Regions from separate parts of the Peribacillus sp. TH16 genome, predicted to be linked through region 2. Evidence: riboswitches for the same ligand, from Rfam matches in the RefSeq annotation. Region 2 holds a riboswitch; each other region holds the start of a gene.
What was found. Region 2 has a riboswitch for S-adenosylmethionine ahead of JFV29_RS10775 (sugar ABC transporter substrate-binding protein). Riboswitches for the same ligand answer to the same signal wherever they lie in the genome.

Region 1 (3,127 bases), on a different contig from region 2:
AAGTTGAGACTAGCCACCTTTCTACGGATGAGCTTGTAGAGAATCACGTTATCACATTGATAAAAAAAATTCTTGAAAATAAAGAACAGTATTCGATATTATTTCGAGAAACTCAATACGATCAAGAAATTTCTAAACAATATGTTGAGCAAATCTTCAAGCCAAATGCTAAGCTTATTGAACTTCAGAAGAGAATTGATACTGGAGAGATTCACTATATTTCCGATATTATCTTATTTAATGTAGGAATTATTTCTTTTACATTAGCTTTATCGACCCATTATGAGATTCATCAACAGAAAACGGAACCGTATTTTACTGAGGAACGAATAAAGAGTATTGCTCAGCTTTTAGTATATGGGATTCATGGAAAAAGCAATAATACATAAATAAACGGTCATAAGGCGTATGAGTCAACAAGCCGCAAATATGACCGTTGCTTTATCTACTATTAGTATTAGTTATTCAAGCTTGTACCTCTAGACTTGACGATACATTGTGCAAACTAGTGTAATCCGAAGAATGGAACTATACCTGTTATTATGGAGATGCAAAAATTAAAAGGTCAAGGAAGAAACAGATTTAAATTTCAGGAAAAATAGAGGGGGATAACTGATGAAAGTTTCTGAATAGGTTATTCATATTAATCCCGAGTTAAACACTTGACTTTTATTTTTCTGAATATTACGATGATTATATGATACATGACTTTACCTAGGCAGGGTTCTTATCCGATTTATTAGTGATTGAGTGATTTTTATTGAATCAGCAAGTCTTATCGCAGATAAGAAAATAATAGGAGGGAATTTATATGAGCGAAATCGTAATTTTATCAGGCAGTCCAGCGAGTCCATCAAGAACTGACATCTCTTTAAAACATGTACGATCACTAGTTGAACAAGTGGGGTTTACCACTGCTTATTACTCTATAACGGATTTTTCCGCAGATGATCTATTCCAAGGCCGGTATAATAGTGAAGATATAATAAAGCTTTCAGAAAAAATTCAGGAAGCTAGAGGTATCATTATTGGTTCACCAGTATATAAGGCATCTTACACAGGCGTGTTAAAAGCTTTGATTGATTTGCTACCTGAGGGTGCATTTAAAAATAAGCCTGTTCTGCCAATTATGATTGGTGGAAGTAACAGGCATTTATTGGCGATTGATTACGCACTTAAACCTTTAATTTCAATTTTAAAAGGTGAGCCGTTGCAGGGCTTATATTTTGTAGATAAGGAAATAGATAAGCAGAATCCAGAAAGCCCAATTAAAGATGGCGAATTAGTTGATCGTGTGCAAAGTCAGGTGCAAGAATTTGTTGAAGCGATTCAATTAAGAAATAATTAAATGCTGTTAATAGACTAAAAGTAAAGGCTTAAGGTTTTGAACTATTTTTATTTTCATGAGATTAAAGATTATTTATGTACAATCATTAAAACTAATTAACCTTAACAATTAGGCCTTAAACAATTGTAAAAAGAGGTAAGTAATGAAATAGACTCATTTTTTTAAGAGTTTCTCTTGAAAATGAGTCTATTTTCATATTTAACTTATACAATATCCGTTCAAGGAAAAGTGTGTATAATAATAACAGTTCACCCATTTTATTAATCCAAGTTATTTTATAAGAAAACTCCATTGACAAGGAATAAATATATGTTAATATTTAAAATAATAAAACTTATCCAGAGCGACGGAGGGAATTGGCCCTTTGAAGTCCAGCAACCTGCATGATGGATGCAAGGTGCTACATCCAACAAAATGTTGATCATTTTGGAAGATAAGGTAAAAAATATTACCTTGAAAATCTTTCCATCATGGAAGGGTTTTTATTTCTGTAAAATTCGTTTGCAAACCATAGCATTGTAAGATGTTTTGGAATATATAAATTTAAGAAAATGCATTTTATAAACGGGTCAGCTATACGATAAGCTAGTCTCGGATTTTCTTAAAGGAGGAACTGGCTTGGAAAAAGAGAATCAGCTGGAGGAAATATTTGAACGCCTACAAGAAATGCTTAAGTCGATGAAATATGGATCCATAACACTTATCGTCCAGGATGGTAAAATTATTCAAATGGAAAGAAATGAAAAGCTGAGAATTAAATAAGGTATCTGCTGACTAGAAAACTAGAGGTGGATTTAACTGATATAAAAGAGAGTATTAGTTAAATTCGTCTCTTTTTTCTAGGGTCTTTTAAGCGTTAAAAAACAACAGCGAGTATTAATCGCAAGTTACTCTATTCTGTGAAACATTTAGCAAGTTTTTAGAGGGGGCTTTAAGATTGTCTGCATTAGTAAACTATGAAAATTTCGACACAGAGATTTTGCCTGCATTTCCTGAGGACAGTGAGACAAAAGGTGCTTTAGAAGTTCTTGAGTGGGCAAATTCCCAATATGGTAACAAACTCATTTATGCATGTAGTTTCGGCATTGAAGGAATAGTACTTACGGATTTATTGGCAAAGGTCAATCCTTCAGCCAAAATTGTTTTTCTGGATACGGATGTTCATTTTGAAGAGACTTACAAATTAATTGAACAAGTTAAAAAGCGCTATCCGCAGCTTTCAATTGAAATGAAAAAGCCGGCATTGACGCTCGAGGAACAAGCAACTGAATATGGAGATGAGTTATGGCTCCGTGATTCAAATAAATGTTGCAGCATACGTAAGATCGCGCCGCTTACTGAGGTACTTTCAACGGCAACTGCTTGGCTCTCGGGACTACGCAGGGAGCAATCCGAAACAAGAGCATTAACGGAATATATTAATCAAGATAATAAGTTTAAATCAATTAAAATATGCCCGCTTATTCATTGGACATGGAAAGATGTATGGCGCTATGCCCATAAAAATGGACTTCCATATAATGTTCTTCACGATAATGGATATCCTAGTATTGGCTGTAAAACATGTACGGCACCTGCTATCAATGCCGATGATTTACGCTCAGGACGTTGGCAGGGCGCGCAAAAAACAGAATGCGGATTACATTTATCTTAATAAATAGAAAATTTAGGGGGAAATTAGTATGACAGTTAGCTTACCGCACGGAGGAACGTTGATCAATCGTTGGGAACCAGACTATGATATTACTAAAATAAACAACTCAATCGAAATTGATGAGA
Region 2 (3,127 bases):
AGACGGACTTAAGGATACCGAAAATTTCAATCTTCTTCTTGTCGGAAGCACAGGCAATGGCAAAACATCCTTTATTCAGTCACTTGCTGGAGAGAGTATTGCTGCCGAGGACCATTCGTCCCTTGTCAGTGTCAAAGATGGAGATAATCTGGAAATCTATGAAATTACAGATACAGATCACAAAGTCGTTGGTGAGTTAACTGAATTGGATGAAACACGCCGTCAGCGCGGAACCATTGTCGACGTGACCCTTATTAGTGACTACCTAAGAAATAATCGCCTGCGTTTACTTGATACACCAGGGTTCAATGGGGAAAAAAGTGTAGACTCTGATTTCCAAGGGTATTTACAGGGCAGCGATGGATTGATGTTTGTTCTCGATGCACGAGCGCCTTTCACCGGTAGTGAACGAGATTTGTTATTGGAAATTCAAATGATGGCACCGAAACTTCCGATTCATTTCTTACTAAATAAGATGGATACGATTTACAGTGACCAAGTGGCAGTCCGGATGGAAGATGAAACATGGGATAAAGTGAATGCGTATTTCCCGAACGCAAAAGTATTTGCGTTCTCCAAACTTTATGACAGCAAACAGCAGTTACAGGACCTTTCATCCTTCCTTGATTCGAATTATCAAGCTGATAATTGGAAGGAAAGAAGATCTGAGAAGATTCTTGCATTCATTCGCAAAACGTTATCTTACCTGCTAGAAAAACGGGCAGCTAATGAGCGGAAATGCGAGCACTCCATTTCTTGGAATGAGCAGATGGAAGTCAAATTGAATGGAGCCGTCAATCAACTGGCAGATTTGGAAAAAGAAAAAAGTGAAAATATCATAAGGTCGTATCGTTCAATTAAAGAAGAAGTGAAAAAACAGCTTTCTTCAAGAATCCCTGAATTACTAAGAGAATGTTCTAAATCATTAACGGAAAGTAGCGATTTCAGCCAAGTTCATATACAGTTGAACGATGAAATGAATGAGCAGATTCAGGCATATATTTCAGACAAGATTATGCCGCAATATTACCGTTCTCTTCAAGACTGGATTGCTACATCTCAGTTGGAATTTACACAAATTCAACAGTTTATGGATGAGATGAGCACAGGGTTCAATGAATTGTACAAAGAAGAGCGAATTACACTTGCGGGAGACTTTAGAGTTTTGGATGATTGGCGCCGTGATGCGGATCGGATGACAAGCAGTATCCGCATTGAAGACGTTAATATTTTACTACGCCGGACCCCATCGCAATTGCTGCTTAAAGGGGCAGGGAAGCTGTTTGGAGCGATTCCGCAAAATAAAGCTAATATGTACAACCGGTATAAGAAGTACCTAGAAAGTGAAGACTACCAGGATGTTGCAGAGATGATCAGTGACCGTTTCCTTACACAATTCGGATTGTTTGAAAAATCTTTGGATAGAGATATCTCACTTTTCTATCGCGGTTCATTTGCCTTACTTCAAAAAACGATAGAACAAACACAGACTGAAATCAAAGATCATCAGGCAGCACTGGAGCATATGAGAGAAAATCCGGAAGTATACCGTGACCCGATTACTCTATTTGAAGTGAAACTACGTCAGTTAGAAAGACTTGAAAAGATCGAGAAAAAGCGTCTGGCTAAGCTACAAAGAAAATAAGTGTAATAAGAAACATTTTAAATATTCAAAAATCTATTGACTTTACGACTATATCCCTATAAAGTGGTAATTACGAAAAACGTAACACATTATATTCTCTTATCAAGAGTGGCGGAGGGACTGGCCCTAAGATGCCCAGCAACCGTTCCATTAGGAATTGGTGCTAAATCCTGCAAAACAGAAATGTTTTGACAGATAAGAGAGGGACAAGTCTGCAAATCAGCTGATTAAACCTCTCTATTCTAGAGAGGTTTTTATTTTGGGATTTACACCAACCTAATTGATAAGATTAATGAGTGAAAAGTAGGGGGAACTAAAATGAGGAAGTCAATTTTTAAAAGGGTTTTCGTTTCGGTCATAGCTTCGGCTTTGCTTTTAACGGGCTGCTCTTCAGGACAAAGTTCAACAGAATCAAAGAAGGATGAAAAAGTATCTTTTAAAAATGTCCCAGAACGATTTGCAAAAGGGGAAGGTGCCAAAATCAAAGTCATTCGTAAAATTGGCGGAGATGATCATACGGCTCAATATTTAGCTGGAGCGAAGGAAGAAGGAGAAGCATTAGGTTTTCAAGTGGATACGTATACAGCAAATGGCGATACGGCTAAATTCCATGATGCAATCGCCCAGGCTTTACAAGAAGATTATGACGGCTATATTATCTCCCATGGTGATGATGCAGCAACAGTGAATGACGTTCAAAAGTTGGTTGATGCAGGAAAGAGCGTTGTTACATTCGACTCTATTAGCGACTTATCTAAAATTGACGGTGTGACCTTAACTTCACAGGATGATGAAGCATTGGCAACACTGGCTTTTGATAAATTGATAGAAGAACAAAAAGGTGAAGCAGCGATCGCATACCTTTGGGTAGATGGTTTCCCGCCAATGGTGAGAAGAAATGCGGTGTATCAGGAAAAATTAAAAGAAAATCCTGGGATTAAAGAAGTCGAAAGATTCGGAGTAGCATCTGCAGATACTTCGGTTCAGACACAAAATGCGGTAGCCGCAATGTTGAATAAATATCCCAAAGGCAAACTAGATGCGATTTTCGCAACATGGGATGCATTCGCAATTGGAGCGGCTCGTGCGATTAAAGAAGCTGGCCGCGATGAAGTGAAGATATACGGAATCGACGTATCTAATGCTGATCTTCAAGAGATTCAAGCGAAAGGCAGCTCTTGGTCTTACACGGCAGCTGTCGATCCGAAATTGATTGGTGCAGTGAATATGAGGATTTTGGCAAAAAAATTAGCGGGTGAAGAAACACCGCAAACATATGACTTAGAAGCTTCACTTATTTCACAAGAGCAGATTCAAGCTTCAAAAGAAGCGGTCAACATGGCCAACTTGTCCGGTATTGTCGAAGGATGGGGAGTATCAACGGAATTTGAAGAAGAATGGATGAAAGTATTGAAAGATCATTATAAAAAGTAAAAAACAGAGTCATTAGACACTCTCTTTCTAGTGAAGAGAGTGTCTGTT
Region 3 (3,127 bases), on a different contig from region 2:
TTTAACGCCCAAAAAAGGTTGACTGCAGTAGGGCGTGAAGAAGCTAGTTTTTTAATATGTTTAGTTACATTTTGTTTGAATTCCCCTAAATCAGTTGAACCATCCTGATTCGCTCCAAGTGCGACACCGAATGCTGCAGTTAGACCAATTGCTGGGGCACCGCGGACCTTTAATGTCAAAATGCTGTCAAATACATCCTCAACGGAATAAAGTTTAATGAATTCTGTAATTGTAGGTAAGGCCTGTTGATTTAATAAAGTTATATGAGTATCATCCCATTGAACGGAATAAGGTAAGGCTGTTGTCGTCGTCATATGTAGTTCTCCTTTTAAAGGGTTGAATAGGTAGGCAGTGTATGTTGCTTCAATGCTTCAATCACAGCTGGAACATCCAATTGTTCCCTTTTTTTAATTAAAAAAGCACCAATTTTCAATGTAGCCGTTTTGGCAGCGATTCTTGTTTCTTTATCTTCAATAACATTTAAATCTGCAACATGAGATAAGCCTATTGTTCTCCGAATCAGCTCGCAGCCAGCAAAACCATATGCATCTTTTCTGAATTTAGTGAGCACATATGATAGATAACCATTTACTTGACGAAACGGACTTTTGTTTTGGGTATTCCAAAGACTAGTATATGTCTCTTCAAAAGTATCCCAAAATTCTTGGAGGTGTGTGAAAATTTCCTCTTTTCCAGCGGGATTACGTGTAACTGCCTGGAATAGAATGTTTGCTGTGTATTGGCCAAGATCAAACCCAACTGGTCCATAAAAAGCGAATTCAGGATCAATAATCTTCGTTTCTGTATCACTTGCAAATATACTTCCCGTATGTAAATCTCCATGAAGTAAGGCTTCCTGTTCGGTTTCAAAGCTTTGTTTCAGCTTAGCGACTTCAAGTATTACTTCTTGATCATTCCAAATGCTTTTGGCAGCATCCGTCAATTCTACTTCATACTCACCCGGTAGTTCTTCAAAAAAAGGATCTGTGAAAACAAAAACTTCAGTAATTTTGCAGAGTTCAGGATTCGTGAAGTTTCGGGCCACTTCTTTTTTCGCAGACGGTTCTAAATGCAAATCAGATGTGTAAAATGCCGTTTTGGCAACATACTCACCAATATGTTTCGATAGTAATGGAAATTGATCGCCATCGATTAAGCCTGTTCTCGCTATTTTTAAGTGTGAGAGGTCTTCCATGATTGTGATAGCAAGCTGTTCATCTGAATAATAGACTTGCGGTACAAATTCGGGACAATAGCTCTTGAAATGGATAAGTGCATTTGCTTCAATTGCAGCCCTTTTTAAGGTCAGCGGCCAACTTTCACCAAGTACCTTTGCATAAGGAACCGCTTGTTTGATTATAATTCCTTTTTTTGTGGCTGTGTCTGTAATATGAAAGACATAATTTAAGTTTCCATCGCCTATCTCTCTACATTTTAAAGTGGCATCTGTTTTGACCAACCCTAGTTTTTTTGCAAGGGTTATTGCAGTTTCATTTGACAGTAATTCAAAGTTCGAATGGTTTAAAGTCATTATTTTCCCCTCCAAATATTTAAAATAATAATGAAAAAGCCTCTTTCATATAGAAAGAGGCAGAAGTTTTAGCTTCGGACCTCTTATCTTCCAGAAATATTGCTTTCTGGTGGAATTAGCACCGTGCCCTGTGGATTTATAATCCGGCGGAAACTCCGCCCCATTTCACAATGGTATTACAGTCGGTTGCTGGGCTTCATAGGGCCTTTATCCCTCAGCCTGCTCTTGATAAGAGTAAATGTAAATGTTAATGTTTTCTGAAATTTTAATCTTCGGGAAAATAATATCAACTTTTTAAATAGTTTGTCAATGGGTAATTTAATAATAATCCGCACGACGTTCTTCGAATTCAGTTTTGTTACATGCTTCCGTTACTTTTGAGAGGTCCAGGGTACCTGTTAGGAGTTCTTTCTTCGCCGGCTTCACTTACGATATTCCCCCATGGATCTATAATCAGGGATTGTTCGGCAAATAGTTTAATAAAATCGGACCCTGAACGATTTAATGCTAAAACGTAGGCTTGGTTCTCCATGGCACGGCTGACCCTATATCGGTCCCTAATAATCGAGGCTCGGTTTGGGCCACTCGGCGGATACGAATAGAACTTCCGCACCTTGAACGGCATGGACTCACTGACATCCTTGTAAACGTATGTTATAACAAATGAATGTAATCGTTTTTTCTGCTTCTTCATCCGCAATCTCATTCAACCTAGTTAATTCGTATCCAACTGTTCAAAGTTCAGGTAAAATAACTATATCCGGATTAGATTAGACGGCGTTTTCTATCCATTTGTACTGCGAAATGAAAGTTAATATAGGGTTATCCAAAGGCATATCCATTTGGTGGAAGGAGATTTTCCATTTCATTTTTTAAAACCTCTATATGTAAAAAAACACTTTACAAGACTATGATAAACATATATCATTTGTGACTAGAATTTCAAGAAATTTCAGAGAAGGTGTTTAATGATGCAATTCGAAAAATCCAGACAGCTTCAGGAACTACCCAAGCAGTTTTTTGCTTCTCTAGTTGCAAAAGTTAAGGCAATTACAGAGCAAGGTCATGATGTCATTAATTTAGGGCAGGGAAATCCTGACCAGCCGACGCCAGAGCATATTGTGAAAAGTTTGCAGACTGCTGCAGAAAATACAATAAATCATAAATATTCTCCTTTCCGAGGACATCAATACTTAAAAGAAGCTGCGACTGTCTTTTATGAACGTGAATATGGTGTCAAGTTAGATCCTAATAGTGAAGTGGCTATTCTATTTGGTGGAAAGGCAGGACTTGTCGAACTTCCACAATGTTTATTGAATCCCGGGGATACGATTCTGGTACCTGATCCAGGCTATCCTGATTATCTATCTGGTGTAGTTTTAGCCCAAGCAAAAACAGAATTCATGCCTTTGACAGAAGAAAATGATTATCTTCCGCATTATGGAGAAATACATACAGAAACCCTTGAAAGAGCCAAAATGATGTTCTTGAACTATCCGAATAATCCAACTGGAGCATCAGCAACTGAGGGTTTTTTTGAGGAAACCGTCTCGTTTGCGAAAGAACATTCAATTTGTGTGGTTCACGACTTTGCTT
Region 4 (3,127 bases), 1.0 Mb from region 2:
TACTGATTGGTTATAATCATGAACGTGCTTTTCAAGTCGTTGATCATCTTTTTTTGGATTATACAGCCCAACTACAAGTATATCCGCTTTTTTGTTTTTCTTTAATAGTGTAGAAAGAATCTTATTTAGATGGTCGATATACTCTCGTTTACCATCATTTATTTTTTGATCACTTATTTTTTTCAAGTTACCTCCATTACTGTTAATCAAGTCGTTTGTTCCAATATAAACAATAAACGTGTCGGCTTTGTCCAATTTCGTGTTAATTTGATTATCTTCAAGCTGATCAATGACACCATCTGTTTCCTGGCCTTTAATACCGTAATTCCAAAAACGGACTTTTTTTTCAGAATCAGGGTTATTCAATTCATCCTCCAGACCTTCTACATAACCTTCCCCATCCTTATCACCTTTTCCATAGGTTAACGAATCTCCAAAAGCCATCACATCTTCCGACTCTGAAGCCTGAAACTTATATGCAGCAAAACAAATAACTAGTACAATTACAAATAAACCTACTATTTTTTTCATTTGTTTCTCCTTATGTAATGTATTTACTATGAAGTATTTTATCTTGTAATTACCCCAAAAATGAACATACTTAACATGCAAAAAATGAATTGTCAGATAAACTGTAAAAAGTGTATGATACAATAAAAGCATTCAATGGAACGGGTTTTCGTCAACCTCCTTTTATTCATAAATAGGGTGGGAATCCCATGTTTCTGGAGATTGTATACATAATAAGGATAGGAGTTAAAATGATGGATCAGTATATAGATTTTAGGGATGCAGAACTAACAGATTTACCAAGAGTAGTCGAAATATATAATTCGACTATTGCTTCAAGGATGGTCACTGCAGATACAGAACCTGTTTCAGTGCAATCGAGGCTTAAATGGTTTGAGGAACATCATTCAGAAAAACGACCGCTTTATATTATTACATTCGAAGGAAAAACTGCTGGATGGATGAGTTTTCAATCTTTCTATGGTAGGCCAGCTTATGATTCCACTGCCGAGATCAGCATATATATTGATGATTATTTCCGGGGAAAAGGAATTGGACAAATTTCGATTCAAAAGGCAATTGAAGTGAGTCCAAAATTAGGAGTTAAGACACTACTTGGTTTTATATTTGCTCACAATGCACCGAGCATAAGACTGTTTTCTAAATTTGGTTTTGAAGAATGGGCGCATTTACCTCAAGTTGCCGAGCTAGATGGTATTGAACGGGATTTAGTAATCCTTGGTAAGCGTGTTAATATTTGAATTTCATTACTTAAAAGCTATTGCCTTCATTCAGCAGTAGCCTTTTTTAGTTTAAATGAAGGAATCTATTTTAAAGTCACTGACGAAATTTAAAAATCACTATAAAATTTTTTAAGTAAAAAATATTCTGATTTTCTTTTATTTGTTATAGCATTTAACAGCGAATCCAATTCTTGACTTGCTTGAACAGTTAGAAGGCTTGTAAAACCATAATCAGCTGCCAATTTAATCATTTCCCGTCTCTTTTCTTCTATTCTTTCTACGGTTATCTTTGGGGGCATCTATAGTCACTTCCTATTTATTCAATTTTCTTACACCTTTTATGATAAAGAAATAAGTAGTTAAAATCAACCATATATGGAAATTAAAATGTGTTATTCCACAAAATAAATGTGACAAAAAGCCTATTCCATTCTCTGTTTGTGTCTTTTTTGTGACATTTTATATTCTAGACAAATATAAAAAAGCATTCACTCATGTACACTGCGAATGCTTTAATAATATTCATCAAATTAAATAATATTTTAAGATAGTAAAGTATTTTAAGAACTCTTACTATGTCATCCACTCTGAAGGAGACTCGATATTAGGTCTATTTATAACAATCTTATATTCATCTTCAAGCACTTTTAAAGGAACATCATAAAGATGTCTTTCATCAGAGGTTTTATAAACTCCATTCGCTAATAACTCTTCAATCAGCAATGCCTTCCTCTGTTCAATTCTCTTAAATAATTCTGCCATGTAAATGGCTCCTTTCCTTGTCTTCATCAGCCCGCCTTCATATGAGCTAAATTGTAGTAACAGGTATCATTTTCACCAAATTATATCTTTTCTATTATGTCACTAAACGTTATTTCACAAAAATAAAAGCCTCTTCTAATTCAAGAAGAGGCTTACAGTAGTCCGTTCGGCTCTTCTTATCTTCCAAGCGTATGCTTGTTGGATGTAGCACAGTTCCCAAAATGGGTCTGCTGCCGAGGTTTCTTTGGGCCAAGTCCCTCCACCTCTCTGGATAAGAATTCAATATATAAATGATGTAGACATGATTTTATCCCAATATTCTTCAAAAGTCAATCACATGGTTCTCCCTTTTTTTGATAGGTATTCTCTATAGACCCCATTCAAATTGGGTTGCAATTTCCTGGCTTTCTGATATGATGTCAGTAATTACATACATTCACACCACTAGGGGAGTCTTTTTAAGACTGAGATGGAATTTGTTCCGGACCCTTTGAACCTGAACCGGATCATACCGGCGGAGGGAAGTGGATGATATCGTCTTTAAACACATGACTTTATCCATCTGCCCCGCTCCGTATTTCAGGAGCGGTTTTTTTTTTCAGATGGAAAAGGTGAATAATTAGACTGCTAGGGGAGCACTTTTGCTGAGAATCAAACCCTTTGCACCTGATCTGGTCATACCAGCGGAGGGAAGCAGGCTGTAAGAAGGAATTTGCTTCTTCCTCGGTAACAGCCGCTTTCTTTCAGAGAGCGGTTTTTTTGTTGATCAGATAGTGTATGCACTATTTACAATTTTAGTAAATTTTAAATTTCAAGGAGGATGTACCATGGAGAATACAAAATTAGAAACCTTCAGTGATAGACTTCATGAACGGGCAAAAGGAATCTGGAAAAGGAACCATACACATCCCTTTGTTCAGGCGATTGGAGATGGGACGCTTTCAGAAAAGAAATTTGCCTATTACCTAAAGCAGGACTATATCTATCTTATGGATTATTCCAAACTCTTTGCGTTAGGAGTCATCAAAGCTCATAATCTCGAAACCATGGCTAAGTTTGCAAGTATTTTGAATGAAACCCTTCAAGTAGAAATGGATATCCATCGACATTAT

Region 1: linked by a shared signal. The riboswitch ahead of JFV29_RS15895 (YezD family protein) and the one ahead of JFV29_RS10775 (sugar ABC transporter substrate-binding protein) in region 2 are both predicted to bind S-adenosylmethionine.
Region 3: linked by a shared signal. The riboswitch ahead of mtnK (S-methyl-5-thioribose kinase) and the one ahead of JFV29_RS10775 (sugar ABC transporter substrate-binding protein) in region 2 are both predicted to bind S-adenosylmethionine.
Region 4: linked by a shared signal. The riboswitch ahead of JFV29_RS05880 (Fur-regulated basic protein FbpA) and the one ahead of JFV29_RS10775 (sugar ABC transporter substrate-binding protein) in region 2 are both predicted to bind S-adenosylmethionine.

The regions. Positions count from the first base shown of each region.
Region 1 covers NZ_JAEKEM010000009.1:392,723-395,849, reverse strand. The annotation lists gene JFV29_RS15905 (TetR/AcrR family transcriptional regulator) at 1-389, shown strand, start outside; gene ssuE (NADPH-dependent FMN reductase) at 812-1,348, shown strand; SAM riboswitch class I at 1,680-1,788, shown strand; gene JFV29_RS15895 (YezD family protein) at 1,967-2,110, shown strand; gene JFV29_RS15890 (phosphoadenylyl-sulfate reductase) at 2,325-3,002, shown strand; gene sat (sulfate adenylyltransferase) at 3,031-3,127, shown strand, end outside.
Region 2 covers NZ_JAEKEM010000002.1:2,242,011-2,245,137, reverse strand. The annotation lists gene JFV29_RS10780 (GTPase domain-containing protein) at 1-1,645, shown strand, start outside; SAM riboswitch class I at 1,742-1,847, shown strand; gene JFV29_RS10775 (sugar ABC transporter substrate-binding protein) at 1,964-3,079, shown strand.
Region 3 covers NZ_JAEKEM010000009.1:641,369-644,495, reverse strand. The annotation lists gene mtnA (S-methyl-5-thioribose-1-phosphate isomerase) at 1-314, opposite strand, end outside; gene mtnK (S-methyl-5-thioribose kinase) at 329-1,531, opposite strand; SAM riboswitch class I at 1,612-1,766, opposite strand; gene JFV29_RS17035 (nitrilase-related carbon-nitrogen hydrolase) at 1,890-2,225, opposite strand; gene JFV29_RS17030 (pyridoxal phosphate-dependent aminotransferase) at 2,500-3,127, shown strand, end outside.
Region 4 covers NZ_JAEKEM010000002.1:1,221,834-1,224,960, forward strand. The annotation lists gene JFV29_RS05865 (DUF459 domain-containing protein) at 1-531, opposite strand, end outside; gene JFV29_RS05870 (GNAT family N-acetyltransferase) at 765-1,271, shown strand; gene JFV29_RS05875 (aspartyl-phosphate phosphatase Spo0E family protein) at 1,361-1,552, opposite strand; gene JFV29_RS05880 (Fur-regulated basic protein FbpA) at 1,827-2,042, opposite strand; SAM riboswitch class I at 2,189-2,293, opposite strand; TPP riboswitch at 2,452-2,555, shown strand; TPP riboswitch at 2,635-2,724, shown strand; gene tenA (thiaminase II) at 2,843-3,127, shown strand, end outside.